3 regions of the Hoeflea sp. EC-HK425 genome follow, and region 2 is predicted to be linked to each of the others. Evidence: predicted binding sites of a transcription regulator. Region 2 holds the regulator's gene; each other region holds the start of a gene.

The links. The regulator LexA, encoded in region 2, represses DNA repair genes until DNA is damaged. The targets are predictions, from matches to a motif close to TGTTCNNNNTGTGTTCNG.
Positions count from the first base shown of each region.
Region 1: recA (recombinase RecA) is a predicted target of LexA. The motif match lies at 6,193-6,210, and genes of this name have one in related genera.
Region 3: uvrA (excinuclease ABC subunit UvrA) is a predicted target of LexA. The motif match lies at 2,501-2,518, and genes of this name have one in related genera.

Region 1 is NZ_LR701572.1:1,224,495-1,234,668, reverse strand. Features, by position in the region: gene SPHINGO391_RS08590 (glutathione S-transferase family protein) at 1-356, shown strand, start outside; gene SPHINGO391_RS08585 (GyrI-like domain-containing protein) at 399-1,055, opposite strand; gene SPHINGO391_RS08580 (AraC family transcriptional regulator) at 1,080-1,931, opposite strand; gene alaS (alanine--tRNA ligase) at 2,099-4,756, opposite strand; gene recA (recombinase RecA) at 4,969-6,066, opposite strand; gene SPHINGO391_RS08565 (carbohydrate kinase family protein) at 6,310-7,287, shown strand; gene SPHINGO391_RS08560 (pseudouridine-5'-phosphate glycosidase) at 7,284-8,207, shown strand; gene SPHINGO391_RS08555 (BrnA antitoxin family protein) at 8,245-8,493, shown strand; gene SPHINGO391_RS08550 (OmpA family protein) at 8,846-9,493, opposite strand; gene SPHINGO391_RS08545 (hypothetical protein) at 9,727-10,128, opposite strand; gene SPHINGO391_RS08540 (hypothetical protein) at 10,131-10,174, opposite strand, start outside.
Region 2 is NZ_LR701572.1:1,743,461-1,753,634, reverse strand. Features, by position in the region: gene lpxI (UDP-2,3-diacylglucosamine diphosphatase LpxI) at 1-637, shown strand, start outside; gene lpxB (lipid-A-disaccharide synthase) at 634-1,797, shown strand; gene gltA (citrate synthase) at 2,000-3,289, opposite strand; gene SPHINGO391_RS11065 (ComEC/Rec2 family competence protein) at 3,607-6,054, shown strand; gene lexA (transcriptional repressor LexA) at 6,183-6,899, opposite strand; gene SPHINGO391_RS11055 (helix-turn-helix domain-containing protein) at 7,252-8,031, opposite strand; gene SPHINGO391_RS11050 (glucose 1-dehydrogenase) at 8,237-8,995, shown strand; gene SPHINGO391_RS11045 (ABC transporter substrate-binding protein) at 9,061-10,174, shown strand, end outside.
Region 3 is NZ_LR701572.1:1,514,556-1,524,729, reverse strand. Features, by position in the region: gene SPHINGO391_RS10010 (DUF1905 domain-containing protein) at 1-90, shown strand, start outside; gene SPHINGO391_RS10005 (VOC family protein) at 955-1,368, opposite strand; gene SPHINGO391_RS10000 (cupin domain-containing protein) at 1,442-1,822, opposite strand; gene SPHINGO391_RS09995 (single-stranded DNA-binding protein) at 1,873-2,382, opposite strand; gene uvrA (excinuclease ABC subunit UvrA) at 2,792-5,713, shown strand; gene SPHINGO391_RS09985 (VOC family protein) at 5,738-6,193, shown strand; gene SPHINGO391_RS09980 (DUF72 domain-containing protein) at 6,255-7,055, shown strand; gene SPHINGO391_RS09975 (glucose 1-dehydrogenase) at 7,163-7,933, shown strand; gene SPHINGO391_RS09970 (MFS transporter) at 8,017-9,225, opposite strand; gene SPHINGO391_RS09965 (helix-turn-helix transcriptional regulator) at 9,473-10,174, shown strand, end outside.

The DNA.
Region 1 (10,174 bases), 520 kb from region 2:
AAGGCCCGCCGCTGCAACCCGATGATGCGGCCGGTCGCGCCCGCATGAACCAGTTCATTTCGATCGTCGACACCCAGGTCTACCCGGTCCTTGTCTGGGGACTCTACGTGCCGAAATCGGAAGGCAGGAAACCGAAGCCCGGGACGCTGGGCAAAGGCCGCGCTGTTCTCGCAGCACTTGAAACGCTTGCCGGGCCTGAATGGCTGTGCGGCGCCAGGCCGACGCTCGCCGATGCCTATCTCGCCGCCTGCATGGACTACATCATCGACAGCGCCGCCGGAAACGACATGGCCAGCAATGCGCCGCGATTGATGAACTGGTGGCAACGCGCCCAGGCACTGAAGCCAAAGGCCTGATACTGCGGCATGCCGCTGCCGAACAACCGCCGGAAGCCCCGTCTACGTCTCCTGCTCGGCCGCCAGCGCGCGCACAGGCTGACGCAACAGCGTCCTGATCTTTTCCGGCGCCACCTTTCGCGGATCGTTGAGATAGATCTCGTGGTGCAGCCCGGCAGGCTGATAGCCATGTTCGGGCATGAACCGGTCGTGCAGATCGATCAGCAGCGGCGCCTCGTCGACATAAGGGCCGAAATAGAGCCGCTGCAGCGAACGTCCCTCCTCGTAGGCGTTCAAAGCCACAGCCTTAATCGCGCCCCTGGAGGCTTCGGCCTCGGCACCCTTGATCTTGCCCAGCACCGTCGCGCGGACGGCCTCGAGATCCGCCTCCGTGATCCAGTCAGGCTGCCGGATCATCATCCGCCATTTCCACGCCGCCCGGTCGCCTGCCCGGTACGCCTGCATGTCATCGGCCCACCACAGCCCCTCGAGCGGGCCGACCACGCAATCGCGGTCATGAACCGATTTCGACCGGAACTTCAGCCCGTAGGACAGGCTGTAGAGTGCGGAAACGGCCGCGGTGTAGCCGGGCGAACTCTGCGGATCGCCCTGCCCTTCGGCACTTAGAAACTGCCATTCGGGAACATCGACCAGTTCCCACCGGTCGGTCTTACCCGTGTAGAATGTCCTGTCGGTTCTCTTGAAATCGATCTTGTCCATGTCAGCCTCTCCAACCGCTGCGCTTCAGCCGAGCTGCATGTGGATTTCAGTCAGCAATTCGGTCGGCGCGGCATCGAGCGGCGTGTTCAGATAGCGCTCCACCGCCGGTGCCGGACCGGCGCTTTCGCCGCTCGCCGCCAGCCAGGGCCCGAAGAACCAGTGATAGGCCTTGGCCAGTTCCGCATAGGGACCCTTGTGGGTCAGCACCGCATAGCGGCCTGCCGGCAGCACGCAGGTTTCCATCCCGTCCGGTGGCACAGAACCGGGCTTCAGCGCCATGCCGGCCAGTGACCTGAGCGCTTCGGGCGGGGTGATGTCGGGATCGGAGAAATAGACCGCGGCCATGCCCGCTGATTTCTCCCAGCCGCCTGTCGCCGCCATGTGCGAGCCGAACCGCTCGAAGGCCGCGCCAACATCAATATAGGGTCCGGTGTGGGCAAGCCCTGCAATCACCACCGGTTCGTGCTCTTCTATGCAGACATCATACATGTCTTCGGTCTCCCGCCAGTCAGGATTGTCATAGCGCCGGTGACCGCCCTCGGCGCGATAGCGAAGCGGTGGCAGACCGAAATCGGATTTGAAGGCCTGGGAGAAAGCGCGCGGATTGGTGTATCCCGACCTCTCCGCGATCTCTTCGATCGGCAAAGTGCCGTTGACCAGGTCCGAGGCTGCACGGTGCAACCTCAGCCGTCTGACCGTCTGCCACACGGTTTCCCCGGTCAGTCCGCGATAGGTGCGGTGCCAGTGAAAGCGGGACAGGCAGGCGATGTCGGCAAGGTCGTCGAGATTGAGCGGCCCATCGAGATTGGCGCGGATATGTGACCGCACCCGCTCGAGCCGTTCGCGATAATCCCTGATGTCTTGCGTCGTCGCCATGCCTCTCCCTCCGTCGGTCGACAGAGTAACAGCACACCGCGACCGCACAAATCTTGCTGAATTGCTTACCCCGGCACCGGCCGATGATTCCTGCAAACGCAAAACGCCCGGGACAGTCCCGGGCGTTTGACGAAATCAAATATTCAAGAACCGGCCGCGCAGTCAGCCTATCCGATGGCGGCCGCCACTGCGTCTACCGCCGCGCTGGCCTTGGTCCCGTCCGGGCCACCGGCCTGGGCCATGTCGGGCCGTCCGCCACCGCCCTTGCCGCCGATGGCTTCGGAGCCAGCACGCACCAGATCGACCGCCGACAGTCGCGATGTCAGATCCTCTGTGACGCCGACCACAATGCTGGCCTTGCCGTCTTCGCTGACTGCGACAAAGGCCGCCACGCCGGATCCAAGCGACGCCTTGGCGGCATCGACCAGCCCCTTGAGCTCCTTCGGCGCCACACCGGTAACCACCTTGCCGAGATATTTCACCCCGCCGATGTCGCGGCTTTCATCGCTGCCCGCGGCACCGCCGCCGCCCAGCGCCAGCTTCTTGCGTGCTTCGGTAAGCTCGCGCTCGAGCTTCCTGCGCTCGTCCATCAGCGCTTCGATCCGCGAGGGAACGTCTCCGGGCTGCACCTTGAGCAGTGATGCTGCCTGCCTGAGCTTCTCGTCCTGCTCGCTCAGGTGCTGGCGCGCGGCATCGCCAGTCAATGCCTCGATGCGGCGCACCCCGGCGCTTACCGCGCTGTCCGACAAGACCCGCACCAGGCCGATCTCGCCGGTGGCGGCGACGTGGGTGCCGCCGCACAGCTCGACCGAGTAAGGACGGTTGGCCTTGACCCCGCGCATGGCCGTGCCCATCGACACCACCCGCACCTCGTCGCCGTATTTCTCGCCGAACAATGCCATGGCGCCCTCGGCAATGGCGTCATCGACCGCCATCAGCCGCGTTGTCACCGCGCTGTTCTGAAGGATGATCTCGTTGGCCATGGTCTCGACCTCGGCCAGTTCTTCCGCTGTCATCGGCTTGGGGTGAGAGACATCGAACCTGAGCCGCTCGGGCGCAACCAGCGATCCCTTCTGCGCCACATGGGTGCCAAGCACCTCCCGGAGCGCTTCATGCAGAAGATGGGTGGCCGAATGATTGGCGCGGATCTTCGCCCGCCGGGAATGATCGACGGCCAGCTGCGCCACCGCGCCCTTCGTCACGGCGCCCGAAACCACCTTCGCCCGGTGCACGAACAGGCCTTCGCCACGCTTCTGCGTGTCGCTGACTTCGAGCTGGTAGCCTTCGCCCGAAATTTTGCCCTGGTCGCCCATCTGGCCGCCGGACTCACCATAAAACGGCGTCTGGTTGACCACGACATCGACCAGGTCACCGGCTTGCGCTGTGTCCACCTGCTTGCCGTCGCGGACCAGCGCCTGGATCACGCCCTCGGCGGTCTCTGTATCATAGCCGAGGAAATCGGTGGCGCCGGCCTTGTCCTTGATCTCGAACCAGATCGTTTCGGTCGCCGCATCACCCGAGCCGGACCAGTGCTTGCGCGCCTCGGCCTTCTGACGCTCCATCGCCTCGCTGAAACCCGCCGTGTCGACATCGACGCCGCGCTGCCGGAGCGCATCCTGGGTCAGGTCGAGCGGGAAGCCATAGGTATCATAGAGCTTGAAGGCGGTCTCGCCATCGAGCCGGTCGCCCTCGCCAAGCTCGGCGCTGGCTTCGTCAAGCAGGCTGAGCCCGCGTTCCAGCGTCTTGCGGAAGCGGGTTTCCTCAAGCTTCAGGGTTTCCGAGATCAGCGCTTCGGCACGCTGCAGCTCCGGATAGGCGCGGCCCATCTCGGCCACCAGCGTCGGCAGCAACCGGTACATCAGCGGATCGCGCGCACCGAGAAGCTGCGCATGGCGCATGGCCCGGCGCATGATCCGGCGGAGCACATAGCCGCGGCCCTCATTGGACGGCAGCACCCCGTCAGCAATCAGGAACGAGGCCGAACGCAGATGGTCGGCAATCACCCGGTGGCTGGCTCGGTTCTTGCCCTCGGCGGGGACGCCGGTGGCATCCTCCGAGGCAGAAATCAGCCGGCGGAACAGATCGATGTCGTAATTGTCGTGCTGCCCCTGCAACAGCGCCGCAATGCGCTCAAGCCCCATGCCGGTATCGATCGACGGCCGCGGCAGGTCGACCCGCTCATCGGTCGTGATCTGCTCGAACTGCATGAAAACCAGGTTCCAGATCTCGATGAAGCGGTCACCGTCTTCATCCGCCGAACCGGGAGGCCCGCCCCAGATATGATCGCCGTGATCGTAGAAGATCTCGGAACAGGGGCCGCATGGTCCGGTATCACCCATCGCCCAGAAATTGTCATTGGTCGGGATCCGGATGATCCGGCTTTCGGGAATTCCGGCGATCTTGCGCCACAGATCGAAAGCATCGTCATCGGTGTGGTAGACCGTGACCAGCAGCCGCTCCTTGTTGATCGCGAAATCCTTCGTCAGAAGGTTCCAGGCAAGCTCGATCGCGCGCTCCTTGAAATAGTCGCCAAAGGAGAAATTGCCGAGCATCTCGAAGAACGTGTGATGGCGCGCGGTGTAGCCGACATTGTCGAGGTCGTTGTGCTTGCCGCCGGCACGCACGCATTTCTGCGAGGTCGCCGCCGTCGAATAGGGACGGTGTTCGAGTCCCGTAAAGACATTCTTGAACTGCACCATGCCCGCATTGGTAAACATCAGTGTCGGGTCATTGCGCGGCACCAGCGGGCTTGAGGCCACAACTTCATGCCCGTTTGTCTTGAAATAGTCGAGAAACGCCGACCGGATTTCGTTCACGCCACTCATGATCAACCCTTTGTCTGATAGGCAGGCAGTCCCGGAAACCGTGCCAGATGACCGTTCCGGAGTCCGCATCGCGACTTGCGGACCGCCGCTTTTATCGTTCGCCCGGATGCCTGTCCAGACGCCAGCCGCCGCACGCTCAACGGAAAACCGGCCCCAGGCCCTTCAAGGGACCGGCGACCGGCTCAAAACAGCGCGATGGCTGCGAAAACGGCCTACATTTCGGCCGCACCATCGCTGTCGTCGTTATCCTCGCCGCCACTGCGGCCATCCTCGAGGAACTTCTCGGCGATCAGCCCGGCGTTCTGTCGGAGCGCCAGTTCGATCTCGTCGGCCAGCACAGGATTGTCGCGCAGGAACTGCTTGGCGTTCTCGCGCCCCTGCCCCAGCCGCTGGCTGTTGTAGGAGAACCAGGCGCCGGATTTCTCGACGATGCCGGCCTTGACGCCGAGATCGACCAGTTCGCCCATCTTCGACACGCCCTCGCCATACATGATGTCGAACTCGACCTGCTTGAAGGGCGGCGCCATCTTGTTCTTGACCACCTTGACCCGGGTCTGGTTGCCGACCACCTCGTCGCGGTCCTTGACCGAACCGATGCGGCGGATGTCGAGGCGCACCGAGGCGTAGAATTTCAGCGCATTGCCGCCGGTGGTGGTTTCGGGAGAGCCGAACATCACGCCGATCTTCATGCGGATCTGGTTGATGAAGATCACCATGCAGTTCGACCGCGAGATCGAGGCGGTGAGCTTCCTGAGCGCCTGGCTCATCAACCGCGCCTGCAGGCCGGGAAGGCTGTCGCCCATCTCGCCCTCGATTTCAGCCCGCGGCGTCAGCGCCGCCACCGAATCGACCACCAGAACATCAAGGGCGCCCGAGCGGACCAGCGTGTCGGTGATTTCAAGCGCCTGCTCGCCATTGTCGGGCTGCGAAATCAGCAGGCTCTCGAGATCGACGCCGAGCTTGCGGGCATAGACCGGGTCGAGCGCATGCTCGGCGTCAATGAAGCCGCAGATGCCGCCCTTCTTCTGGGCTTCGGCGATGGTCTGAAGCGCCAGCGTGGTCTTGCCCGAGCTTTCAGGCCCGAAAATCTCGATCACACGGCCACGCGGCAGGCCGCCAATGCCGAGCGCGATGTCGAGCCCCAGCGAGCCGGTCGGAACCGTCTCGATCTCGACCACGCCCTCATTGGCGCCGAGCTTCATGATCGAGCCCTTGCCGAATGAACGTTCGATCTGGGAAAGTGCGGCGTCGAGCGCCTTGCTTTTGTCCACGGATTTTTCCTCTACCAGCCGCAAAGAGTTCTGTGCCATTCGGTCCACCTTTAGGTTATCGTGCCATCGCAAGCAATGAGTGCTCGTTTGTCCAATTTGTACCCTATTTGTTCCGACTTCGCAAGGCCACATCAAGGCACTGAAATACAATGACAAATCCCTTCATGTTCTTTTTTTGTTTTTCAATTGCGGAGAGAGCTGCCGCAGGCGGGGCGGCGGTCAATCACCATTGCTTGCGGCGCGGGGCGATTCGCCCTGGCGCGGCTCTGGGGGGACATTGAGATGGCGCGCATTCTGGCAATCGGCGGCGCCCATATCGACCGCAAGGGCTGGCTTTCGGCCCCGCACCAGCCCGGCGCCTCCAATCCCGGCCGCTGGGAGACCGAGGCCGGCGGCGGCGCCTTCAACGCGGCGCGCAACCTCTCCCGGCTCGGCCACCAGGTCACCCTCGTCGCCCCCCGCGGCGGTGATGCGGCTTCCGACATGGTTGCCCGCGCGGCCGACGAGGCGGGTATCGAGGATTGCCCGCTGACCTTTCTCGACCGCGCCACGCCGAGCTACTCGGCGATCCTCGAGCCAGACGGCAATCTGGTCACGGCACTGGCCGACATGGCGCTCTACGATCTCATCCCGGCGCGCCGGCTGCTGACGTCGCGGCTGCGCAAGCGCCTCACTGGCGCCGATCTGCTGCTGATGGATTCCAACCTTCCGGCAAGCGCCCTCATCGCGATGGCCGAGGCTGCATATGAGCGCGGCCTGCCGCTCGCCGTCATTGCCGTTTCCCCGGCCAAGGTGGTGCGCTGGAAGCCAAGCCTGTCGAAGATCAGCTGTCTCGCCATGAATGCCGCTGAGGCCGCAGCCTTGACCGGCGCGCCGGCGCAATCGCCCGATGACTGGCAGGCGATGCTTTCTGCGAGCGGGCTGAAAGGCGGCCTTGTCTCCGCCGGCGCGGGCCCGGTGGCGGCCTTTGCCTCCCTGCCCTCTACCACCGCATCCAGCGTATTGGTGCCGCCACCGCTCGACGATGTCCGCGATGTGGTCGGCGCCGGAGATGCCCTCGCCTCGGGCTATCTCGACGGCTGGCTGGCAGGAGACACAATCGGCGACAGCCTCACCCGTGGCATCGCGCTGGCCCGGCTGATAGCATCGGTGCGCGGCCCCGTGCGGCAGGATTTGTCACGCGAGCTGCTTGCGCAGGCGCTCCAGACCATGCCAAAGCCGGCCCAATACGAAAATCCCGCTGCAGGAGCCCCCGCATGACAGCCCCCCTCACCATCGAAACCACGCCGGAAGTGAAGGCCGCCCTGTCGGCGGGCCGCCCGGTGGTGGCGCTCGAATCCACCATCATCACCCATGGCATGCCCTGGCCGGGCAACCGCGACATGGCGCTCGAGGTCGAGGCCGTCATCCGTTCGGAAGGCGCCGTGCCCGCCACCATCGCGGTGATCGACGGGCGCCTGCATGCGGGCCTAGACGAGGCCGCCATCACCGCGCTCGCCCAGGCGAAAGATGTGATGAAACTCTCGCGCGCCGACTTTGCCTATGCGCTGGCCGAAGGCCGAACCGGCGCGACCACGGTCGCCGCCACAATGATGGCGGCCCACCTCGCAGGCATTTCGGTCTTTGCCACCGGCGGGATCGGCGGCGTGCACCAGGGCGCTGCGGAAAGTTTCGATATCTCCGCCGATCTCGATGAACTCGGCCGCACCCCGGTCATCGTCGTCTCCGCCGGCGCCAAGGCCATTCTCGACATTCCCAAGACACTTGAAGCACTGGAGACCCGCGGCGTGCCGGTGGTGGCTTACGGCCAGGACGCCATGCCCGCCTTCTGGTCGCGCGAGTCCGGCCTGAAGGCCCCGCTCAGGCTCGACGACCCGGCCGCCATCGCCCGTTTCGAGGCGACCCGCCGAATGCTCGGCGGCCATGGCGGCATGCTGATCGCCAACCCGGTGCCGGTCGAAGACGAGATCGCGGCCTCCGAGATGAACCGCCACATCGCCGCGGCCCTGGCCACCGCAAAGGCAAAGAGCATCGAGGGCAAGGCGGTCACACCGTTCCTGCTCGGCGAGATCCTGAACCTGACCGATGGCGCAAGCCTCAAGACCAACATCGCGCTGGTGCTCAACAATGCCCGCCTCGCCGCCCGCATCGCAGCCGCCCTCGCCTCCCCCGCCATCTGATCGCCCGCCGAACCAGCCAACCGAGAGGACATTCACGATGAAGCCACCCCGCCGCACCGGCAGCGCCTTCGAGCGCGCCGAAGCCGCCTTCAAGTCCGCAACCACCAAGCCGGTTGAGGCAGCGTCCAGGCCCGCGCCCAAGACCATTGGCGTGCCTGAAGGCAAGGAAACGGTCTCGATCCGCCTCGACCGGGCCGTGCTCGAGCATTTCCAGGAAGACGGTCCCGGCTGGCAGGACCGCATCAACGCGGCACTTCGCATCGCCGCGGGGCTGGAAGGGGAATAGGGTTCGGCGTCCGGTGATAAGTTGGCCCGCTCCCGGAATTCCGTCATCCCGGCCTTGAGCCAGACAAGCGAAGCGACGTCGCAGACAGCGGGATCCGGTGACCCGACGTCTGCCGGGTCGAAAGACTGATTCAGCCCAGGGAGTTGGGCTGGCTGGATTCCGGAACAGGTCCGGAATGACGGGGGATGATTGCCATTGCGCGCCCTGACAATCCCCTTGCAGCCCCCATGAGTTCCGCGACAACCGCTATCGCACCATCAGCAAATCCCTCAGCCCCCAGCCCGACACAAAAAGACCCGGCCGCTTGCGCAGCCGGGTCCGGTGTCGCCTCAAACGATCTGTTCGTCGCTGATCAGCTCAGCGGCGAGATCTGGATTGTCACGCGGCGGTTGGCGGCACGGCCGGCCTCCGTGCCGTTGTCGGCGATCGGCTGGCTTTCGCCAAACCCTTGCGTGAAGAAGCGGCGCGGGTCGTTGCCCTGCGAGATCAGGTAGCTCGTTACCGACTGCGCCCGCTGCTGCGACAGTGTCAGGTTGTAGCTGTCCGACCCGGTCGAGTCGGTATGGCCTGCCACGTCCACCAGCGAGCGGTTGAACTTCTGCAGCACCAGCGCCACCGAATTCAGCGTGTCGTAGAACTGCGGCTTGACCGCCGACTGGTCGGTATCAAAGGTGATGTTGGAGGGCATGTTGAGCACGATCTTGTCGCCAACTCGGGTCACCGACACGCCGGTGCCCTGCAATTGCGCGCGCAATTGCGCTTCCTGCTGGTCCATGTAGCCGCCCACCGCGCCACCGGCGAGCGCGCCGATGCCCGCGCCGATCAGCGCGTTGCGGCGGTCGTCGCCGCCGGCCAGCGTGCCCAGCGCCGCCCCGCCGAGCGCGCCAAGCGCCGCGCCGCCGGCCAGGTTGGAAACCTTCTGCTGACCGGTATAGGGATCGGTCGTGCAGCCGGAGACGAAGACGGCGGCAAGCGCCGCGATCAGGAGTTTGGATTTCATGATGGCCCCTCTTGGCGAAACTCGAAAATCGGACTTTAGCGGAAAATGCGGCAGGATGATGAATATTCTGTCACCGCAAAATTAACCCTGTGCCGGGCGGCGCTGCCCCTGCGCCCCGCTCCGCCTTCCTTTTGTGTTCCGCTGCGCTCTCCTCTCGTCATCCTCGGCCTCCGAGCAAGACAAGCGAAGCGACGTAGTGCCTCCGAGGATCCATTCCGTGATCCATCCACGTGTCACTTTGTTTGGAGAGACAACGGAATGGATCCCAGGGTCGCGGCCCTGGGATGACGACGGGAGGTGCAGCAATCACCCGCGCCCAACGTCCAGCCATTCCAGAAATCGCTGCCCTCCGCCAGCGGATTGGGATTGTCCGTGCCGCGATAGGAGATGACGGTTTCGCCGTTCCACTGATAGGCGACCGCGTAGAAGCCGGCGGCTTCTGCTATCCCCTCGATATCTTGTGCATCTTGAACAACGGTTGCATTTCCGATCTGTGATCCAACCCGGCCCAGACCATCAGAATCTACGCCATCAACGACATTCTGCCCATCGCCAATGCCTGCATCGTAGCCACGGTTGTAGGCATCCATCGACAGAATGGCCAAGAACAGTTTAGGCGAGATACTCGTGGTCATGATCAATTGCTCCTGAGATATCCGATTTCGGGCGGCAGCGTATTGG
Region 2 (10,174 bases):
AGGCGGCATCAGGCGGCGCCCGCGGCTCCGCGAGGTCCGTCCCACGTTGCGCTCGCTGTTTGCCTTCGCCTCGTCGCTGGGGCTGCTCGCCTCGGGCGGCGATGACAAGATCCTCAGGCTGGCCATTGCCGTGCTCGAAAACGAGGGCGTTCGGGTTCTTGGCGCGCAGCAGGTGGCACCCAATCTGCTCGGGCAGGCGGGTCCGTTGGGCAGCAAGATACCCTCTGCCGCCGACAGGCGGGATATAGAGGCGGCGTCCGGTGCCGCCCTGGCATTGGGACGCCTCGATATCGGTCAGGGCGCGGTTGCCGTCGGCGGTCGGGTGATTGCTCTTGAAGGCCTGGAGGGGACAGACGCCATGCTGGCAAGAGTTGCCGACCTGCGCCAGGGCGGAAGGCTGTCGTCTCCCGGCGGAGTTCTGGTCAAGCTGTGCAAGCCTGGACAGGACGAGCGCGCCGATCTTCCTTCGGTCGGGCCCGATACCGTGACCAACGCCCATGCGGCAGGCCTCTCGGGCATTGCCATCGAGGCGGGCCGAGCTCTGGTTCTCGAGCGCGAGCAGCTGGTGGAGGTGGCTGATCGGCTGGGCCTGTTCGTGACCGGCATCGAGCCGGGCCAAGGCGGGGGCAAGCAATGACGGCGTTGAAATTGGCAGTCATTGCGGGCGAACCTTCCGGCGATATTCTCGGCGCGGACCTTGTCCGCCAGATTGCCATTCAGAGCGGCGAACGGCCCGAACTGGTTGGCGTCGGTGGTGAGCAACTGACTGCCGAGGGGCTGAACTCGCTCTTCGACTTCACCGAATTGTCCATCATCGGATTTTCCGAAGTGTTGGCCCGCTTGCCCAGACTGGTCATGCGCATACGCCAGGCCGCCGATGCCATCATTGCGGCAAGGCCCGATTGCCTGATCATCATCGACAGTCCGGATTTCAGCCACCGCGTCGCCCGCAAGGTTCGCAAGGCGTTGCCTGCCACCAGGATCATCAATTATGTCTGTCCGACCGTCTGGGCCTGGAAACCCGAGCGGGCGGCGGCAATGACGGCGTATGTCGATCATGTGCTCTCCATCTTTCCCTTCGAACCGGAAATCGTGGCACGGCTCGGCGGACCGCCGCTGACCTATGTCGGCCACCGGTTGATGGAGGATCCGGGTCTGGCCGCGGCATTCTCGGCCCAGATGGCCCGCAAGCCGGCAAGGTCTGCCCAGGCACCGCTCACCTGCCTGCTGCTGCCCGGGTCTCGGCAAAGCGAGGTCAGGCGGCTTGCACCGGTGTTCGGGGAGGCGGCCCGGGTTCTCGCCGGGATCAACCCGCAAATCCGCTTCGTGCTTCCAGCCGGTGCCCATGTAGAGCGGCAGATCCGAGATGAGATTCTCGGCTGGGATGTCGGTTGCAGGATTGTTACCGGTGAAGCCGCCAAATGGCAGGCTTTCGGCGAGGCCGACGTCGCCATGGCCGCTTCCGGAACGGTCTTGCTTGAACTGGCACTGGCGGGGGTGCCGCACATGTCCTGCTACAAGCTCGATCCGATCGCCAGGGTGCTGTTCAACATGATCACCACCTGGACAGGCGCCTTGCCCAACATGATCGCCGACCGCGTTGTCATTCCCGAGTATTATGACAAGCAGGTGCGCCCGGAGCGCCTGGCACGCCAGGCAAACCAGTTGGCCACGGACACATTGCACCGGGCCGCCGTGCTGTCTGATTTCGAGCTGATCCGCTCGCGGATGGAAGTCGGTGTGCCTGCATCGGAGCTTGCGGCCCGGACCGTGCTTTCGGTGCTCGCGGGCAACTGAACGCCCACTACGGGCGCATCCGGGCAACCGGTCTCCGACACTGCCGTATCGGCGAACCCGAAGGATGATCCGGCCCGGCGCCTGTTCCCTCATGGTCCAGAATTGGCAACACCGCATTTCATATCGGACTCGAAGATTGCCCCTGAAACCAAGAAAGCGCCCGAAGGCGCTTTCTCATCAGTCTGTCGGTCAGGCGCAGAACTCAGCGCTTGGACACAGGCACGTAATCGCGGGCCGGTTCACCGATATAGAGCTGGCGCGGACGTCCGATGCGCTGGCCCGGATCCTCGATCATTTCGCTCCACTGGGCAATCCAGCCGACGGTCCGCGCAAGCGCGAACAGAACCGTGAACATGGTGGTCGGGAAGCCGAGCGCCTTCAGCGTGATGCCCGAGTAGAAGTCGATGTTCGGGTAGAGCTTCTTCTCGATGAAGTAGCTGTCGGTCAGCGCGATCCGCTCGAGCTCCATTGCCACTTCGAGAAGCGGATCGTCCTTGATGCCCAGTTCGCCCAGCACTTCGTGCGTGGTCTTCTGCATGATCTTGGCGCGCGGATCGTAGTTCTTGTAGACCCGGTGACCAAAACCCATCAGGCGGAACGGATCGTTCTTGTCCTTGGCCCGGTTGACGAATTCGGGGATCTTGTCGACGCTGCCGATCTCCGAAAGCATGTTGAGTGCCGCTTCGTTGGCGCCGCCATGAGCCGGGCCCCAGAGGCAGGCAATGCCCGCTGCAATGCAGGCGAACGGGTTGGCGCCCGAGGAGCCTGCCAGGCGAACGGTCGAGGTCGAGGCGTTCTGTTCGTGGTCGGCGTGCAGGATGAAGATCCTGTCCATCGCCCGCGACAGCACCGGGTTGACCTCATACTCCTCGCAAGGCACCGCAAAGCACATGCGCAGGAAGTTGGAAGCGTAGTCGAGATCGTTCTTCGGATACACGAAAGGCTGGCCGATATGGTATTTGTAGGCCATCGCGGCAAGTGTCGGCATCTTTGCGATCATCCGCATCGAGGCGACCATGCGCTGATGCGGGTCGGTGATGTCGGTCGAGTCGTGGTAGAACGCCGACAGGGCGCCGACGCAGCCGCACATGACGGCCATCGGGTGGGCATCACGGCGGAAACCGGTGAAGAACCGGCTCATCTGCTCGTGCACCATGGTGTGGCGGGTCACGCGATAATCGAAATCTGCCTTCTGTGTCGCTGTCGGCAGTTCACCGTAAAGAAGCAGATAGCAGACCTCAAGGAAGTCGCCGTGCTCGGCAAGCTGGTCGATCGGGTAGCCCCGGTGCAGCAAAATGCCTTCATCTCCGTCGATAAAGGTGATCTTGGATTCGCAAGACGCCGTGGATGTGAAACCGGGGTCATAGGTAAAGGCGCCGGTATTCTTGTAAAGCGTGCCGATGTCGACGACGTCGGGGCCGATTGTGCCGGTTTTGATCGGCAGGTCGACCTCTTTACCGTCCATAGTGATTTTTGCGTTGTTGTCTGCCATGGCATGTCCTTCCACAAATGCAGGCGTTCGGCGCGTGGCCGACGTCTTGGATGACCGTCACGCGTCTAGCTATATGATTTGCTGCACCGTGCCAAGCTATGCACATGGCTAATTGTCGGGCTGCGAGCGGATATGCAAAGGCCCGCAAACGTTCGCTTTAGAAAATGATAACACTTTGGAATTGTGTAACAAACGCCATGGAGTTGGCGCATGACGATGAACGGTGACGAGTTGCGGTGCGGTAACCGTCATTGCAATTCAGGGTAGCGTTTCTGCTCGTTTCGGTGGTAGACTCGCACGCTTCAGGCGAGGCGTGCATGATGCAGGCAGAACGCGAGGTCACAGAACACGAAAAGGTCGGTGCGCGCGCCGTTGCCACGCCGGCACTTCCGCTTGACGATGCCGGCACCTTGCCGGTCGCGTGGCGTGATACCCGGCGTCTGAGTGATGTCGCCGCCGCCCGCCCGGCGCCCGGCATCGCAACCCGCCTCGGTCGTGCTTTCCAGTCGGCAGCATCTGTGGAAACAGACCGGGGGCTGGCTTTCCTGTTTCTTCCCGTGGCCATGGGCGCAGGGGCGGGGCTCTACTACATGGCGCCCACCGATCCTCCCTTGTTGCTTTTGGCGGCCGGATTGATGGCTGCCTTGCTGGCGGGTGTATTTACCCGCTTGCGCCACATTGGGGTAGCGCGAACGGCCGGATTTGCAGCCGCCCTGATTTCGGGTTCGCTGGCCGCGGCTTTCGAGGCGCACAATGGTGTCATCCTGCTCGATTCCGACGTGACCACCTCGGTTACGGGCCTGGTCGAGGCCCGTGAGTTCGATCCCGACGGCAGGGTGCGCTACCTGATACGCCTCAAGAACACGGCTGATCCTCAGATCCGGCGGCCTCCGGACCGGGTGCGGCTTTCGGCAAGACGCCCGCATCAGCCGGCGCCGGTCGGTTCCCAGATCAGTGGCCGGGCGAGGTTGACTGCCCCCTCGGGCCCGGTCATGCCGGGCGGTTATGATTTTGCCTTCCGCTCCTTTGCCGATGGTATTGGTGCGCAAGGCTATTTCTACCGTGCACCGGCTTACAACGTCGAGCCACAGGATGGACGCGGCCTTGTGCAGGTCTGGAAAGACGGCTTGCGCACGGCCAGGGAGGACATTGCCGCCCGGATACGCCTGGTACTGCCGGGGGATCCGGGTGGCATTGCAGCGGCGCTCACGGTCTCCGACCGGCGCGGCATCAGTCGGGAAACTGTCGATGTGCTTCGCGCCACGGGTCTTGCCCACATTCTCGCGATTTCCGGGCTGCACATGGCTCTGGCTGCCGGCATACTCTACATCGGGGTCAGGAAAGCCCTGGCGGTGTTTCCGGCCCTGGTGGAGGCATTGCCGGTCAAGAAAATTGCGGCGATCGGTGCGCTGATGACCGCCACGGCCTATCTGATGATATCGGGCGGCAGCGTCTCGACGCAGCGGGCCTGGGTGATGCTAACCGTGATGCTTGTGGCCGTATTGGCCGACCGGCCGGCGCTGACGATGCGCAATGTCGCGCTTGCGGCAATCGTGATCATCCTGATCTCACCCTCCGCAGTCGTTGGCCCGGGCTTCCAGATGTCGTTTGCCGCAACCGCGGCGCTGATATCCGCCTATGCCGCCATTGCCCGTCGGCCCCGTAACACCGCCGCCCGCGAGGTGGCTCAGGCCAGGCGGCCGGGACTGCGCAGCCTGCCGGGTCTTGTCGCAAAGGCAATGCTTGGCCTTGCCATCACATCGCTGGTCGCGGGTCTCGCCACCGGTCTGTTCTCCGCACATCATTTTCACCGGGTGGCGGGCAACGGATTGCTTGCCAATCTTCTGGCGATGCCATTGGTGACATTCATTGTCATGCCTGCCGGGCTTCTTGCCATGCTCGTGATGCCGTTCGGTTTGGAGGCCTGGCCGCTCAAGCTGATGGGGCAGGGGCTCGAAGCTGTGATTGCGGCAGCCAACTTCGTCAATGATCTTGGTGGCGATGTCAGTGTCGGGCAGATCCCGGTCGAGGCCACGCTGATTGCGGGAACAGGCTTTGTGCTGCTGGTGTTTCTGACAAGCTGGCTGCGTCTCTTCGGGCTGGCCCTGATCTGCCTCGGTCTCACATTGGTGATGCCGCCATTCAGGCAGGCTGAACCGGATCTGCTGGTCAGCGAGGATGGCAGACTTGTCGGGCTGAAAACCGGGGGTAGCCTTGCCAGCAATGCAGCCAGGCCATCGGCCTTCATCTTTCGCCAGTGGCAGACTGCGCTCCGGGGGATGCCACATTTGCCACCGCTACCTGCCGAAACCGTCAAAAAATCCACGTCGGATGAACCGGCCCCGGATATCCTTGACCGGCTGCTTGCGTCGGCGGTTCGCGAACCTTCCCGGTTTCACTGCGCCGGCCGCGGCCTCTGTGCCGCAGTCCACAAGCAGCTTGCCATCATCGCCATCGATAAAGCGGACTTGATCGGCGCCGCCTGTGACCGGGCCGATCTGGTGATCGTGGCTGTTCCCGTCTATCTCGGCAGCTGCCGGTCGGGCGCCACACTGATCACGTCGCGAACACTGCGCCGCTCCGGGGCGCTGGCAATAATACTCGAGGAGCCACCCCGGTCATTTCTGTCGCAAAGCGGTCCGAACCCCGATCCGGAAACCAGGCAGAACATTCAAATCAGGGCGGCCCTGCAGGGCATCACTCGACCGTGGACGATCCAGCGTTACTATGATTGGCGCACGGACACGTTCGATTTGCCAAATTGACCACACTGCCAGCGATCATTTCGCCCATACATTCATCAGGGGATGCAATACACGGCACGGTGTCTCAAGCGACCATTCAAGGACTGCGGGCAGAGATCATACTTCCGGCACTGTGAAGGCTACGCGCTTCAGTGATAGCGCCGGATAAGGCCGACCAGCTTGCCTTGCACCTTCACCCGGTCGGGCCCGAAGATTCGGGTTTCATAGGCCGGGTTCGCCGCCTCGAGCGCGATCGATGCACCTTTGCGCCGGAAGCGCTTCAGTGTTGCTTCCTCGTCATCGACCAGCGCCACGATGATGTCGCCCGGATTGGCGGTCGACATGTTGCGGATCACCACGGTGTCACCGTCAAAGATCCCGGCATCGATCATTGAATCGCCCTTTACCTCGAGCGCGTAATGGTCTCCGGGGCCGATCATCTCGGCAGGAACGGTGATGTTGTGGGTAATGTTCTGGATCGCCGAAATCGGCACGCCTGCTGCGATGCGGCCCATCATTGGCACTTCCGCCACGTGCGAAGCCTCGTCATTGGCAGGTTCCGCCCGTCGTGCCGGCTCTGGCTGTTTGCCCAGACTGCCTTCGATCACGCTCGGAGAAAATCCGCGGCGTGGCTGCAGGTTGGCCTGGTAGCTGTCGGGAAGCTTGATCACCTCAAGCGCACGGGCGCGGTTTGGAAGCCGCCGAATGAAACCGCGCTCTTCCAGCGCCGTTATCAGACGGTGGATGCCGGACTTCGATGCCAGGTCGAGCGCATCCTTCATTTCGTCAAACGATGGCGGAATGCCGCTTTCCTTCATGCGTTCATTGATGAAGAGCAGAAGTTCGTGCTGTTTGCGCGTCAACATTGGCATTTTACCCCGGGGTCCGGCCCGATTGCCGGAATGAAACAAAACCAGAACTTGGGTACCATGTTCCATATGTGTTCCGCAAGGGGTAAAGAAACAATGAAGGAACATTGGCGGCGCGAACCATAAACGGGTGCGGAACATGGCCGTTGAAAGCTCACGGGCACTGATCTTCTGCCTAAATCATTGAAATGTTTATGTATTGTGCCTGTAGGCAAGGCGCGGGTGGCTTGTCCGGTCCGGGGCGAACAGGAAATGCCTGGTCCGATGTGGGTTGTTTGGAACACAGGATAAGCCGAATCACTGGGCGAGGGTCCATCCACCTGCCTGCCACTCGGTTAAGATGCTCTGTTCAAAGGCTGATGCGGACCGGCAGGTCGAAGTCATTGTCCTGCTTGACCGCTTCCGCTGCGGCGAAGAGTGCTTTCTTGTACTCCGTAAAATTCTTCTTGAACCGGTCGGTGACGCCGCCCAGTGCCAGCGCCACTGGCTGTCCTTGCAGTTCGGCCGGAAGCCTCAGTGCCAGGGTGGAGCCGCCTTCAAGCGGCATGTTCTCCGCATAGGCAAAGCCGTTCTCGTGGATCTCCTTGATCCGCGCCAGTATTGTCTTGGTGTCTGTGCGCTCGTTCGGGTTCTGCGTGGCGATGTTGGCCCGCCGGACGATGTTGTCGATCTTGTCCTCGGGCAGCGTGGAGAGCAGGATCCATCCCGCAGCCGAGAGCGTGATCGGCCGCATGAAGCCTTCGTCGATGTGAAAGCGCAGCGCGTGAATGGACTCCTTCGTCCGGGTATATTGCAGGTAGATGTCGTTCTTGGTTCCCAGGAACACGCCTTCGCCGGTCGCCGCATGCAGGTCGTTGAGCGCATCGATCATCTGTCCGGAGCCGAACATGACGCGCGGAATCCAGTCCCCCAGAGCGGTAAGCTTCGGGGTGGGAAAGTAGTCGCGCGTGCTTCTGTCGAAATTCAGATAGCCGAGGTTGACCAGCGTCTTGAGCATCACGGTGGTGCTTGATTGCGGGTAGCCGAGATCGCTCGCCATCTGCGACATCGAACGCGGTTGCTGCGCCAGCTTGAAGTATTCGAGGATCTCGATGGCGCGTGTCGCTGATTTGACCTGCGGATTCGCCATGGCCCGTTAACCTCCCAAATTCACATCTGTGAAATTCTGCCCCACATAAGAATATTTCTACTGGAACTGGCGGAAACATGCCAGTTTCTTTTCCAAGGAAGACGCCGGGTTGAAGCGCGGCAGGAGGAGGCGACCAGGGTTGCCTTTCGCGCTGGAGGCCGGTCTCTGTTGGAGGAAATCGGATGCACTTTCGGAACATCTCGCTATGAGCGGCAGGCTCGAGGGGCGCGTCGCGCTCATCGTCGGCGGTGGTCAGGGCATCGGCCGTGCGATCTGTGAAGCCTATGCCCGCGAGGGGGCTGCAGTCGGTGTCGTCGACATCCGCCAGGATACTGCCGAGCAGGCAGCAGAGGCACTTCGCGCATCCGGCGGCAAGGCCATCGCTATCACCGGCAACGCGGCAAAACGCGACGAGGTCTTTGCCGCCGCCGAGGCTGCGCGCGAGGCTTTCGGGCCGGTAACGGTGCTGGTCAACAACGCCATGTGGAACCGTTACGGCCCGCTCGAGGAGCAATCCGAAGAGACCATCGGCAGGATGATCGACGTCGGTTTCAAGGGCGTGATCTGGGGCTATCAGGCTGTGCTCGAGCAGATGCGCGGAGCGGGCGGCGGGGCGATCGTCAATATCGCGTCCCCCTCGGCGGTTCTCGCGATGAAGCATGGCATCATGTACAGCGCGATCAAGGCCGCCGTCGCTGCGGCCACGCGCAGCGCGGCTGCCGAATTCGGTGCCGACAATATCCGGGTCAATGCGATTGCCCCGGGGTCAACCCGCACAGACGGTGCAATGCGGGTGGTGAGCGAGGAGGCCTGGGAGCGCCGTCGCCAGCGGGTGCCGCTGGGGAGGCTGGGCGAGCCCGAGGATATCGCGCGCGCCGCCGTTTATCTGGCGTCTGATGAGTCATCCTACGTGACAGGCGACATGATGTTTGTCGACGGGGGAATTACCTACGCGTTTTCGTAGCCGGCAGGGAGCCGGCGCATGTGGCGCGCGATCAAATCTGGACAGAAATTCAACGGGAGGAAACCATGACTACATTAAGGAAAACCACTGGCCTTGCCGGCATGCTGATGCTGACCACGGCTCTAGTCGCATCGCCTGCGAGCGCGGAAATCTCGGACAACGTCGTCCGTATCGGCGTGATGGCCGACCAGTCCGGCCCCTATGCCGACAACTGCGGCCCCGGCTCGGTGCTGATGGTCAAGATGGCCGTCGAGGACTTCGGCGGCTCGGTCAACGGATCGCCGATCGAGGTCGTGGTCGCCGACGACCAGAACAAGCCCGATATTGGTGTCGCACAGGCGCTCAAGTGGGTGGACGAGGAAGGCGTCGACACGATCGTCGGCTGTTCCGCGTCGTCGATCGCCCATGCCGTCAACGACATCATGCGTGACAAGCAGAAGCCCTACATCGTTTCGGGCAGCGCATCCACTGCGGTAACCAATGAATCCTGCTCGCCGATGACCACCAACTGGGCCTTCGACACCTATACCTTGGCCAAGGGTGCGGTTGCCGCGCAGATGGCGCGGGGCATGGACAGCTGGTACTTCATCACCGTCGACTACACCTTCGGCAAGACGTGGCAGGAAGACGCCACCCGCTTCATCGAGGCCGCCGGCGGAAAGGTCGTCGGCTCGACGCTGCATCCGCTCGGCACCAACGACTTCTCGTCGCAGCTGCTGCAGGCTCAGGCCAGCGGCGCGAAGGCCATCGGCATCGCCAATGCCGGCGCCGATCTCGGAAACCTGATCAAGCAGGCCAACGAATTCGGTATCGTGGCCGCCGGGCAGAACCTCGCTCCGCTCGGCGTGCTGATCAACAACATCCACGCCATCGGCCTGGAGCCGACCAAGGGCATGGTGTTTTCGAGCGCTGCCTACTGGGATCGCGATGATGAAAGCCGCGCCCTGGCGCAGCGCTTCAGCGACGCCTTCAACGGACGCAAGCCCAACGAAGCGCAGCTGGTCACCTATTCCGCAGTCACCCATTATCTGAAGTCCATCGCTGCGGCTGGTGCCGATGATGGCGTCTCGGTGATGACATCGATGCGCGAAATGCCGGTCAGTGACGCCATCGTCAAGGATGCGAAGATCCGCGGTGACGGCGTGGTCATGAAGCCGATGCTGGCATCCAAGGTGAAGG
Region 3 (10,174 bases), 230 kb from region 2:
TGCTACTTCCTTCCGCTCAAGGCTGAAGTGCGCCGGGCTCGCGCCATCACCACCGGCGACCGCGTCAGCGTCGAATTGATGATGGGCTGATCATTCATGCCCATTGAATGCGCCGCGGCTCTTCTTCAGGCTCCATAGTCAGTTGCCGCCCCCCGGGGTCATACGGCCTGTCATCAGCAAAGAAAGCGACGCTTTTCACACCGGCAGGATTGGCAGGTCCCGACCTGCTGCGGATGACTGGTTGCAGCTCCAGCGCATCCGCTTCGCCAAGCGCAACCGCGATGCGCTGGCCTGTTGTCAATCGATACCGGCCTTGGACTAAAGTCGCCTCGCTGCAGCCCAGATTTATTTACGCGCGAAAACATATGTAATTTACTTTATGATAGATATCTGATTTAAAAATCCACCCTAAACATGGGTTTCCTGAGGACAGTTCGTTCCAGTGAGAACACTTCAAAAGCGGCCGTGGTCAGATTAGCGATGTCAGATACCAAGCATGAAAATGTGGTTTCGCGGTTGGTAGAACTGCTTCTGGACGATCCGGTGATTTCAGAACATGCAATCTCAACAACGAACTACTCGTTGGGAAGGCTTTGCCTTGATAGTGAAGACTTCATCGATCACAAATGGTGGGGTGTACACGGTAGCATCGTCAGAAGAATAATCATGGATGCCTACGCGTACATGAATATAGTAGATAATTTCAAGCATACTCTTTAAGACATGGCGTGGCCGCGTGATTTCAAAGTACCGTACTAAGTGGCGAGTGCCGTACCGCGCGGCTTCCACGTCAATCGCAGATTTGAAACGTGACGTGAGGCAAACCCCGAATCGCGGCACAACCACTCTTGTCGCGAGCACGGCTTCTCACCGGCGGGGCGCGGGACATTGGAGTTCACCTCCACATGTGTCCGGCAAATCCCTGCGGCAACTGTCGACTGCAATCAGGTACGGTCAGGCAGCAGCCGGATGCCCATCGGTCAGTTGCAGTAGATCCCACAGATTGCCATAGAGATCCTGGAACACGGCAACCGTGCCGTAATCTTCGGCCTTCGGCTCGCGGATGAACGTGACGCCTTCAGCGATCAAGCGATTGTAATCGCGCCAGAAATCATCGGTGTTGAGAAACATGAACACCCGACCGCCGGTCTGGTCGCCAACAAACGGCTCCTGTTCCGGCTTCGATGCCCGCGCCAGAACGATCGATGTGCCCTGCCCGCCCTTGGGACGGACCACCACCCAGCGCTTGTCCTGTTCGGGCTGGTATGTGTCTTCAAGAAGATCGAACCCGAGCACGCCGCAATAGAACGCGATGGCTTCATCATAGTCGCGAACGACCAGCGCAACATGGGTGATGGATTGGCGCATCCCGGTCTCCTGTTCCCAATGGCTGCCTGATCTTGCGGATCCGAATGGATGCGCTGCCAGCAAACGCCGCTTCCTAGTCCTGCGGATTGTCCTCGAACCATTTAACGATCGACGGCATGAAGATATTGAGCAGACCGACGGGTGCATCAGTCCGGTTTTCGAAGTCATGCATGGTGCCTGCCGGAATGCGCAGAAAGCTTCCCTTTGAGAGCATCCGCCATGTGTCACCGACAAGAATGCTCGCCGTGCCTTCAAGCACATAGAAGAGCTCCTCATTGGCTTCGTGCAAATGCGCGCCAGGCCCGGCGCAGTGCGGCTGCAGCCACCATTCCGACACGGCATAACGGCTGCCGCTCTCATCATGGTCGGCCTTGAACACCGCCCGCATCCGGCCCAGCGAGTAGGCGCGGCCCTGACCTGGCCCAAGTTCAAGTACGTCGCTCTCAGACGTCATGAATCATCGCTCCATTGCAGAATGGAAACGCACACGCCCGCCGCAATGGCTCAGAACGGAATATCGTCGTCCAGATCGCGCGACGAGCCGCCGCCGCCGCCAAATCCGCCGCTGGAACCGCCGCGATCGCCGCCGGACGGCCCGCCGCCGAAGTCACCGCCGCCGCCATAATCGCCGCCACGGCCGCCGCCGCCGCCACCGCCTTCATTGCGACCGTCCAGCATCGTCAGGTTGCCGTTGAAGCCCTGCAGCACGACTTCCGTCGAGTACTTGTCCTGACCGGACTGATCCTGCCACTTGCGGGTCTGCAGCTGGCCTTCGAGATAAACCTTCGAGCCTTTCTTGAGATAATTCTCTGCGATCTTGCACAGACCTTCATTGAAGATCACCACACGGTGCCATTCCGTCTTCTCGCGACGTTCGCCCGAGTTCTTGTCGCGCCAGCTCTCAGACGTCGCCACCGACAGGTTGGCGATCGGACGACCGTCCTGGGTGCGCCGGATTTCCGGGTCCGCGCCCAGATTGCCCACGAGAATGACCTTGTTGACGCTACCCGCCATGATACTTCACCTTCCAACACTTCAGGCGGCCTTGCGCCGCCCCGTCCAAATCGTTTTTTACCTTACAGGATCGCCCCTCTGCCCGTCACTCGGGTGATGACAATCCACAAGCCTTTTTTGTTCTTTATTTGTTCTATTGCTTGTGTCAGTTTCTGTCAAGAGATTCGGCTTTCGCACAGGCAACAACCGGTCAGGTGTCTCGACATTACCTCCGAGGTGCTTATGTATGGATCTGGTCTGCCCCGGAACTATCTTTGATCTCCAGTGTTGCGCAGGGGCAAGGCATTTTGCGAAATGCGGATCAGATGTCTCAACGGTGCATTCCACCCGGCGAGACCTACAGGCAATTGAGCGATCCATGCGCGTTTTGCAAAATGCGCCGGACACTCCACGGCAAATCGGCGGCGACATGACTGAACTGAAATCCATCACCATTCGCGGGGCCCGCGAGCACAATCTCAAGAATGTCGATCTCGACCTCCCCCGTAACAGCCTGATCGTGATGACGGGACTGTCCGGATCGGGCAAGTCGTCGCTCGCCTTCGACACCATCTACGCCGAAGGCCAGCGTCGCTATGTCGAGAGCCTTTCGGCCTACGCGCGCCAGTTTCTCGAGATGATGCAGAAGCCCGATGTCGACCAGATCGACGGGCTATCGCCGGCCATTTCCATCGAGCAGAAGACCACCAGCCGCAACCCGCGCTCGACCGTGGGAACCGTGACCGAGATCTACGACTACATGCGGCTGCTGTTTGCCCGCGTCGGCGTGCCCTATTCGCCGGCAACCGGCCTGCCGATCGAAAGCCAGACGGTCAGCCAGATGGTGGACCGGGTTCTGGCACTGGAGGAAGGCACAAGGCTCTACATCCTTGCTCCGGTGGTGCGCGGGCGAAAGGGTGAATACCGCAAGGAACTCGCCGACTTCATGAAAAAGGGCTTTCAGCGGGTCAAGGTCGACGGCCAGTATTACGAGATCGCGGATGCGCCGCCGCTCGACAAGAAATACAAGCACGACATCGACATCGTCGTCGACCGCATCGTCGTGCGCCCCGACATCGCCGCGCGCCTGGCCGACAGCCTCGAGACCTGCCTTCGGCTTGCCGAAGGCCTGGCGATCGCCGAATTTGCCGACAAGCCGTTGCCGGACGCCGAAACCTCGGCCGGCGGCTCGGCCAACAAGTCATTGAATGAGACCCACGAGCGCGTGCTCTTTTCGGAGAAATTCGCCTGCCCGGTCTCCGGTTTCACCATTTCCGAGATCGAGCCAAGGCTGTTTTCCTTCAACAATCCGCACGGCGCCTGCCCGACCTGCGATGGCCTGGGCACCCAGAAGACCATTGACGAGGCGCTGATTGTCCCCGAGCAGAACCTGACCCTGCGCGGTGGCGCCATCGCGCCCTGGGCCAAGTCAAGTTCACCCTATTACACCCAGACGCTGGAAGCCCTGGGCAAGCATTTTGGCTTCAAGCTGTCAGACCGCTGGAACGACCTTCCCGCCAAGGGGCAGAATGCCATCCTGCGCGGCACCCAGGAGAAGATCTCCTTCAAGTATGATGACGGTCTGCGCTCCTACACCACCTCGAAGACCTTCGAGGGCATCATTCCCAATCTGGAACGCCGCTGGAAGGAAACCGACAGCGCCTGGGCGCGCGAGGAGATCGAGCGCTACATGTCAAACGCGCCCTGCCCGGCCTGTGACGGCTACCGGCTCAAGCCGGAGGCCCGCGCGGTCAAGATCAATGGCTGCCACATCGGCGAGGTCACCGAACTGTCGATCCGCGTGGCGGGGGACTGGTTCGATGAATTGCCGGCGCAGCTCAACGAGCAGCAGAACCAGATCGCCGTGCGGATCCTCAAGGAAATCCGCGACCGGCTGAAGTTCCTCAATGACGTCGGCCTCGATTACCTGACGCTGTCGCGCAACTCCGGCTCGCTGTCAGGTGGCGAAAGCCAGCGCATCCGCCTCGCCTCGCAGATCGGCTCGGGACTGACCGGCGTGCTCTATGTGCTGGATGAGCCCTCCATCGGCCTGCACCAGCGCGACAATGCCCGGCTCCTGGAAACGCTCAAGCACCTGCGCGACATCGGCAACACGGTGATCGTGGTGGAACATGACGAGGACGCAATCCTCACCGCCGATTACGTGGTCGATATCGGGCCGCATGCCGGTGTGCATGGTGGCGAGATCATCGCCCAGGGCACGCCTGGCGACATCATGGCCAATCCGCGCTCGATCACCGGCAAGTATCTCTCTGGCGAACTCGCGGTCGAGGTGCCCTCCCAGCGCCGCAAGTCCTCCAGGAAGAAAGAACTCAAGGTCATCGGCGCCCGCGGCAACAATCTCAAGAATGTCTCGGCCTCGGTACCACTCGGCGTCTTCACCGCAGTCACCGGCGTGTCGGGCGGTGGCAAGTCCACCTTCCTGATCGAAACACTCTACAAGGCCGCCGCACGCAGGGTGATGGGCGCGCGCGAGAACCCGGCGGATCACGACAGGATTGACGGTTTCGAACACATCGACAAGGTCATCGACATCGATCAGTCGCCGATCGGCCGCACGCCGCGCTCGAACCCGGCCACCTACACCGGAGCCTTCACGCCGATCCGCGACTGGTTCGCGGGCCTGCCCGAGGCCAAGGCGCGCGGCTACCAGCCAGGCCGCTTCTCGTTCAACGTCAAGGGCGGCCGCTGCGAGGCCTGCCAGGGCGACGGCGTCATCAAGATCGAGATGCACTTCCTGCCCGACGTCTACGTCACCTGCGACGTCTGCCACGGCAAGCGCTACAACCGCGAGACCCTCGATGTCACTTTCAAGGGCAAGTCGATCGCCGACGTGCTCGACATGACCGTCGAGGAAGGTGTGGACTTCTTTGCGGCTGTCCCAGCCGTGCGCGACAAGCTGCAAGCGCTTCAGGGCGTCGGCCTGGGCTATATCAAGGTCGGCCAGCAGGCGACAACGCTGTCGGGCGGCGAGGCCCAGCGGGTGAAGCTGGCCAAGGAGCTGTCCAAGCGCTCGACCGGCCGCACCCTTTACATTCTCGACGAACCGACGACAGGCCTGCACTTCCACGATGTCGCAAAGCTTCTTGAAGTGCTGCACGAACTGGTCGACCAGGGCAATTCGGTTGTGGTCATCGAGCACAATCTTGAAGTCATCAAGACCGCAGACTGGGTCATCGATTTGGGCCCCGAAGGTGGCGACGGCGGCGGCGAGATCGTTGCAGAAGGCACGCCCGAGGACATCGTCAAGGTCGAACGCAGCTACACCGGCCAGTTCCTCAAGGAACTGCTGGACCGCCGGCCCGGAAGACGGGTGGAAGCGGCGGAGTAACGCCGGCAATCAGGAGGTAAACCGATGAGTAAGCGCTCCGGCTACCACACGGTCACGCCTTACCTCGTCTGTCAGGACGCATCAGGCGCGATCGCCTGGTACGCAAGGCATCTCGGCGCGCAGGAGCTTTACAGGCTGGAGATGCCCGACCATTCAATCGCTCATGCTGAGTTTCAGATCGGAGACAGCCGTTTCATGATCTCAGATGAAATCGTGACAATGGGCATCCTCTCACCTCGGTCTTTGGGAGGGTCACCGGTGTCGCTCAATCTCTATGTTTCAGATTGCGATGCGGCCTTCGAGGCCATGACAAAAGATGGTGCCGAACCCTTGTTTGAAGTCAAGGATCAGTTCCATGGCGACCGCTCGGGCAAGCTGCGCGATCCGTTCGGCCATATCTGGCACATCTCAACCAACCGGGAACCGTGCGACGATGCTGAAATCGTCAAGCGCTTCAATGCGATGGTATCGGGTGGATAAATACCGGCGTGCCGGCGCACAATGCTTTTGATGACGTGAATGATTGACGGGATACGAGCAAATGACCACCTACGGAAACATTCGCACCGGCATCGGCGGTTGGGTCTTTGACGCCTGGAACGAGAGTTTCTATCCGCCAAAGCTGCCCAAGACCAAGCAGTTGCAGCATGCAGGCAGCAAGTTGCGCGCCATTGAGATCAACGGCACCTATTACGGCAGCCAGAAGCCGGCGACTTTCGCCAAATGGGCGGCTGATGTGCCCGACGGGTTCGTGTTTTCACTGAAGGCCAGCCGCTATTGCACCAACCGCAAGGTGCTGGCGGAAAGCGAGCCGTCAATCACCAAGTTCCTCACACAAGGGATTACCGAACTGGGCGACAGGCTCGGCCCGATCCTCTGGCAATTCATGCCGACCAAGAAATTCGAGCCGGATGATTTCGCGGCCTTTCTGGCGCTGCTTCCGGCGGAGCAGGACGGCATTGCGCTGCGCCATGTGGTCGAGGCCCGGCACGAGAGTTTCTGCACGCCGGAGTTCATTGAGCTGCTGGCCAGGCACAATGTGGCGGCGGTCTGCGCCGATCATGACGTCTATCCGATGGTGGCTGATGTCACCTCGGATTTCGTCTATGCGCGGCTGCAGCGCGGCTCCGACGATGTTCCGACCTGCTATCCTGAGGAAGACATGGACCTCTGGGCCCAACGGCTCCAGACCTATGCTGAAGGCTCCGCCCCCGTTGATCTTCCCGTGATCGCCCCGGACCGAACCGTCGAAAAACAGCCGCGTGACGTCTTTGCCTTCTTCATCACCGGCGGCAAGGTCAATGCGCCTGCCGGCGCGATGGCTCTGCAAGCCAAGATCTGACTCTCAGGCGGTTTCAGATATCCGTAACCCTCTTCAGCAGTATCAAGGCGGCTTCAGGTTCGCGAGTGTATCCTTGCCATCAACGCAACCCTGAAGGAGCATTGAAGATGACAGGATTTTCGGGAAAAATCGTACTCGTTACCGGATCCGGCGCAGGCATTGGCCGGGCCACAGCGCTGAAGTTCGCCGCTGAAGGCGCCAATGTCGTTGTTTCGGACATCCACATCCCCGGCGGCGAGGAAACCGTGGCGATGATCCATTCGGCCGGCGGCAACGCGATGTTCCAGCATGCCGATGTCTCAAAGTCCACGGACGTGGCCGCCCTGGTGGCCGGCGCCGTCGACCAGTACGGCCGGCTTGACTGCGCGGTGAACAATGCCGGGATAGAGGGCAAGATCGCTCCGCTCGCCGATCAGGCGGAAGATAATTTCGACGCCATCATGCGGATCAATGCCAAGGGCACTTATCTGTGCCTTCAGGCTGAAATCCGCCACATGCTCCAGGCCGGCGGCGGCACAATCGTCAATCTCGCCTCCGTCGCAGGCCTGATCGGGTTTCCCGGTCTTTCGCCCTACGTCGCCTCCAAGCACGCAGTGATCGGCATGACCAAGAACGCCGCGCTTGAATACGGCAAGGCGGGAATCCGGGTCAACGCGGTCTGCCCCGGTGGTATCGACACGCGGATGCTGGATTCGCTTGCCGAGCAGGCAACGTCAGGCGCCCAGTCAAGCAGCCAGATGATGGATCCGCTGCATCCGCTCGGCCGCATCGGTACGCCCGAAGAAGTGGCAAACCTGATTGTCTGGCTGTCTTCGCCAGAAGCATCCTACATGCTCGGCGCGATCGTTCCTGTCGACGGCGGATATGTCGCGCAGTAGCGCGACATATGTAATGCAATAAGACCTGCCGGAGCCGCACAGAGAAATCGTGGCTCCGCCAGTCTGGCCGAAACCAGCTTCGTCTAGCGGGCGTTTCTTGGCAGGAAGACCGTCAGCAGCCCGAGGAACGGCAGGAACGAGCAGATCTGGTAGACGAAGACGATGCCTTTCGCGTCCGCCACCTGTCCCAGCACCGCGGCGGAAATGCCGCCCATGCCGAAGGCGAAGCCGAAGAACACGCCCGCGATCAGCCCGACACGGCCCGGCACCAGCTCCTGGGCGAAGACCACGATGGCCGGAAACGCCGAGGCCAGCACGATGCCGATGATTACGGTCAGCACCGCCGTCCAGAACAGGTCCGCATAGGGCAGCATCAGCGTGAACGGCAACACTCCCAGGATAGACACCCAGATCACCGCCTTCGCCCCGATCCGGTCGCCGATCGGCCCGCCGATCAGCGTGCCCGCGGCCATTGCACCGAGAAAGACGAACAGCAGCAGTTGCGCTTCCTGTACCCCCACGCCGAAACGCTCGATGGTGTAGAACGTGTAGAAGCTGGTGAAACTTGCCACATAGATGTTCTTGGTGAACACCAGAAGGGCCAGGACCACCAGCGCCGCAATCACCCGCCGGCGGCTGTGCACCAGGGCCGTGTCTGCCGCCGGACGTCCGGCAGAAGCCCGGCGATAGGCCGCGTACCAGCGGCTGACCCAGGTCAGGATCACCATCCCGGTCAGGGCCGCCAGCCCGAACCAGGCGACGGAAGTCTGGCCGTTGGGAACGATGATGAAAGCCGCCAGCAGCGGCCCGCTTGCCGTGCCGATATTGCCGCCCACCTGAAACACCGATTGGGCGGTACCATGTCTGCCGCCCGAAGCGAGCCGGGCAATCCGCGACGATTCCGGATGGAACACAGCTGACCCTAAGCCCACCAGAGCCGCCGCCAGCAGCAGTAACGCATAGTAACCTGCAGATGACAGCAACAGGAGCCCTACCAGCGTGAACCCGGTTCCAACCGGCAGTGCATAGCCGATCGGCCGCTTGTCGGTGAACGCCCCGATCGCCGGCTGCAATAACGAGGCTGTGAACTGAAAGGCAAAGGTCAGCAGGCCGATCTGTGTAAAGCTGAGATCATAGTTGATCTTGAGTATCGGGTAGATCGCCGCCAGCACCGACTGCATCGTGTCATTGAGAAAATGGCAGATGCTCAGCGCCACCACCACTGAAAACGCAGCCGGCGTTGCAGCCTTGGTGACTGGACCTGCCCCAGTGGTTTCGGGAACGACACTCATGGTTTTTCCTCGGCATCAGGCCAGGCATCAAAGCAGGGTTGTGACCTGCTGAAGAGCCGCCTCCAAACATCGACGTGACGAACAGCTCTGTCAGACCCGCATCTGACAGGCAGCAACGAACCCCGCGTTACGGTCCCATCCACCACGTCAAAGCCTGACCGGAGCCTTCGTTTTGTCACTGATACATGCCTTGCCTGCAGCCCGCCTTCGTGGTTTGGTCTAGTCTTTACGCATTTGGGCCAAAAACATGTCGCTTTCGAGTATCCCGCGGGACCCCTCGCCCGCCGTCGCATCATCGCAACCCCACCGCGCCGTGGTCGAAGCCTCAACCATGCCGGCCGTCGCCTTCGCGCACCGATTGGATCGCGACGGGCATTTCACCGAGCACGAACACAGCCGCTCGCAACTCCTGCACCCGATCACCGGTGTCGTCATCGTCAACACCTCAGCCGGACGCTGGATGGTGCCGCCCGATCACGCCTTGTGGATACCCGCTGGTGTCCGCCACGCAGTCGACACGATTGGCCGGGTCGAAATGCAGTCGGCCTATGTCAGGCCCAATGCCGTGGAAGGCCTGCCAGACCACCTGCATGTGACCGGAATGACCCGGTTGATGCGCAGTCTGCTTGCCGAAACGGTCAGACTGGGGCCGGATGCGGCCGACCCCCGGGCGCAGCTCATTCAGGAAGCATTGCTGCACGAAATACCGTTGTTGCCCGAGCGGCCACTCGGCCTTCCATTGCCGCGAAGCTCGCGTCTTGCAGCATTGTGCCGCGACTTCGTGGCGCAGCCATCGGCCCGCGTCGAGATTGACGACTGGGCCAGTGAGGCCGGCATGAGCCGACGCAGCTTCACCCGCGTGTTCCGCCAGCAAACCGGGCTCAGCCTTTCCGCCTGGCGCCAGCAGGCCTGCGTCATGGCGGCGCTGCCGCGCCTGAGCGCAGGTGAA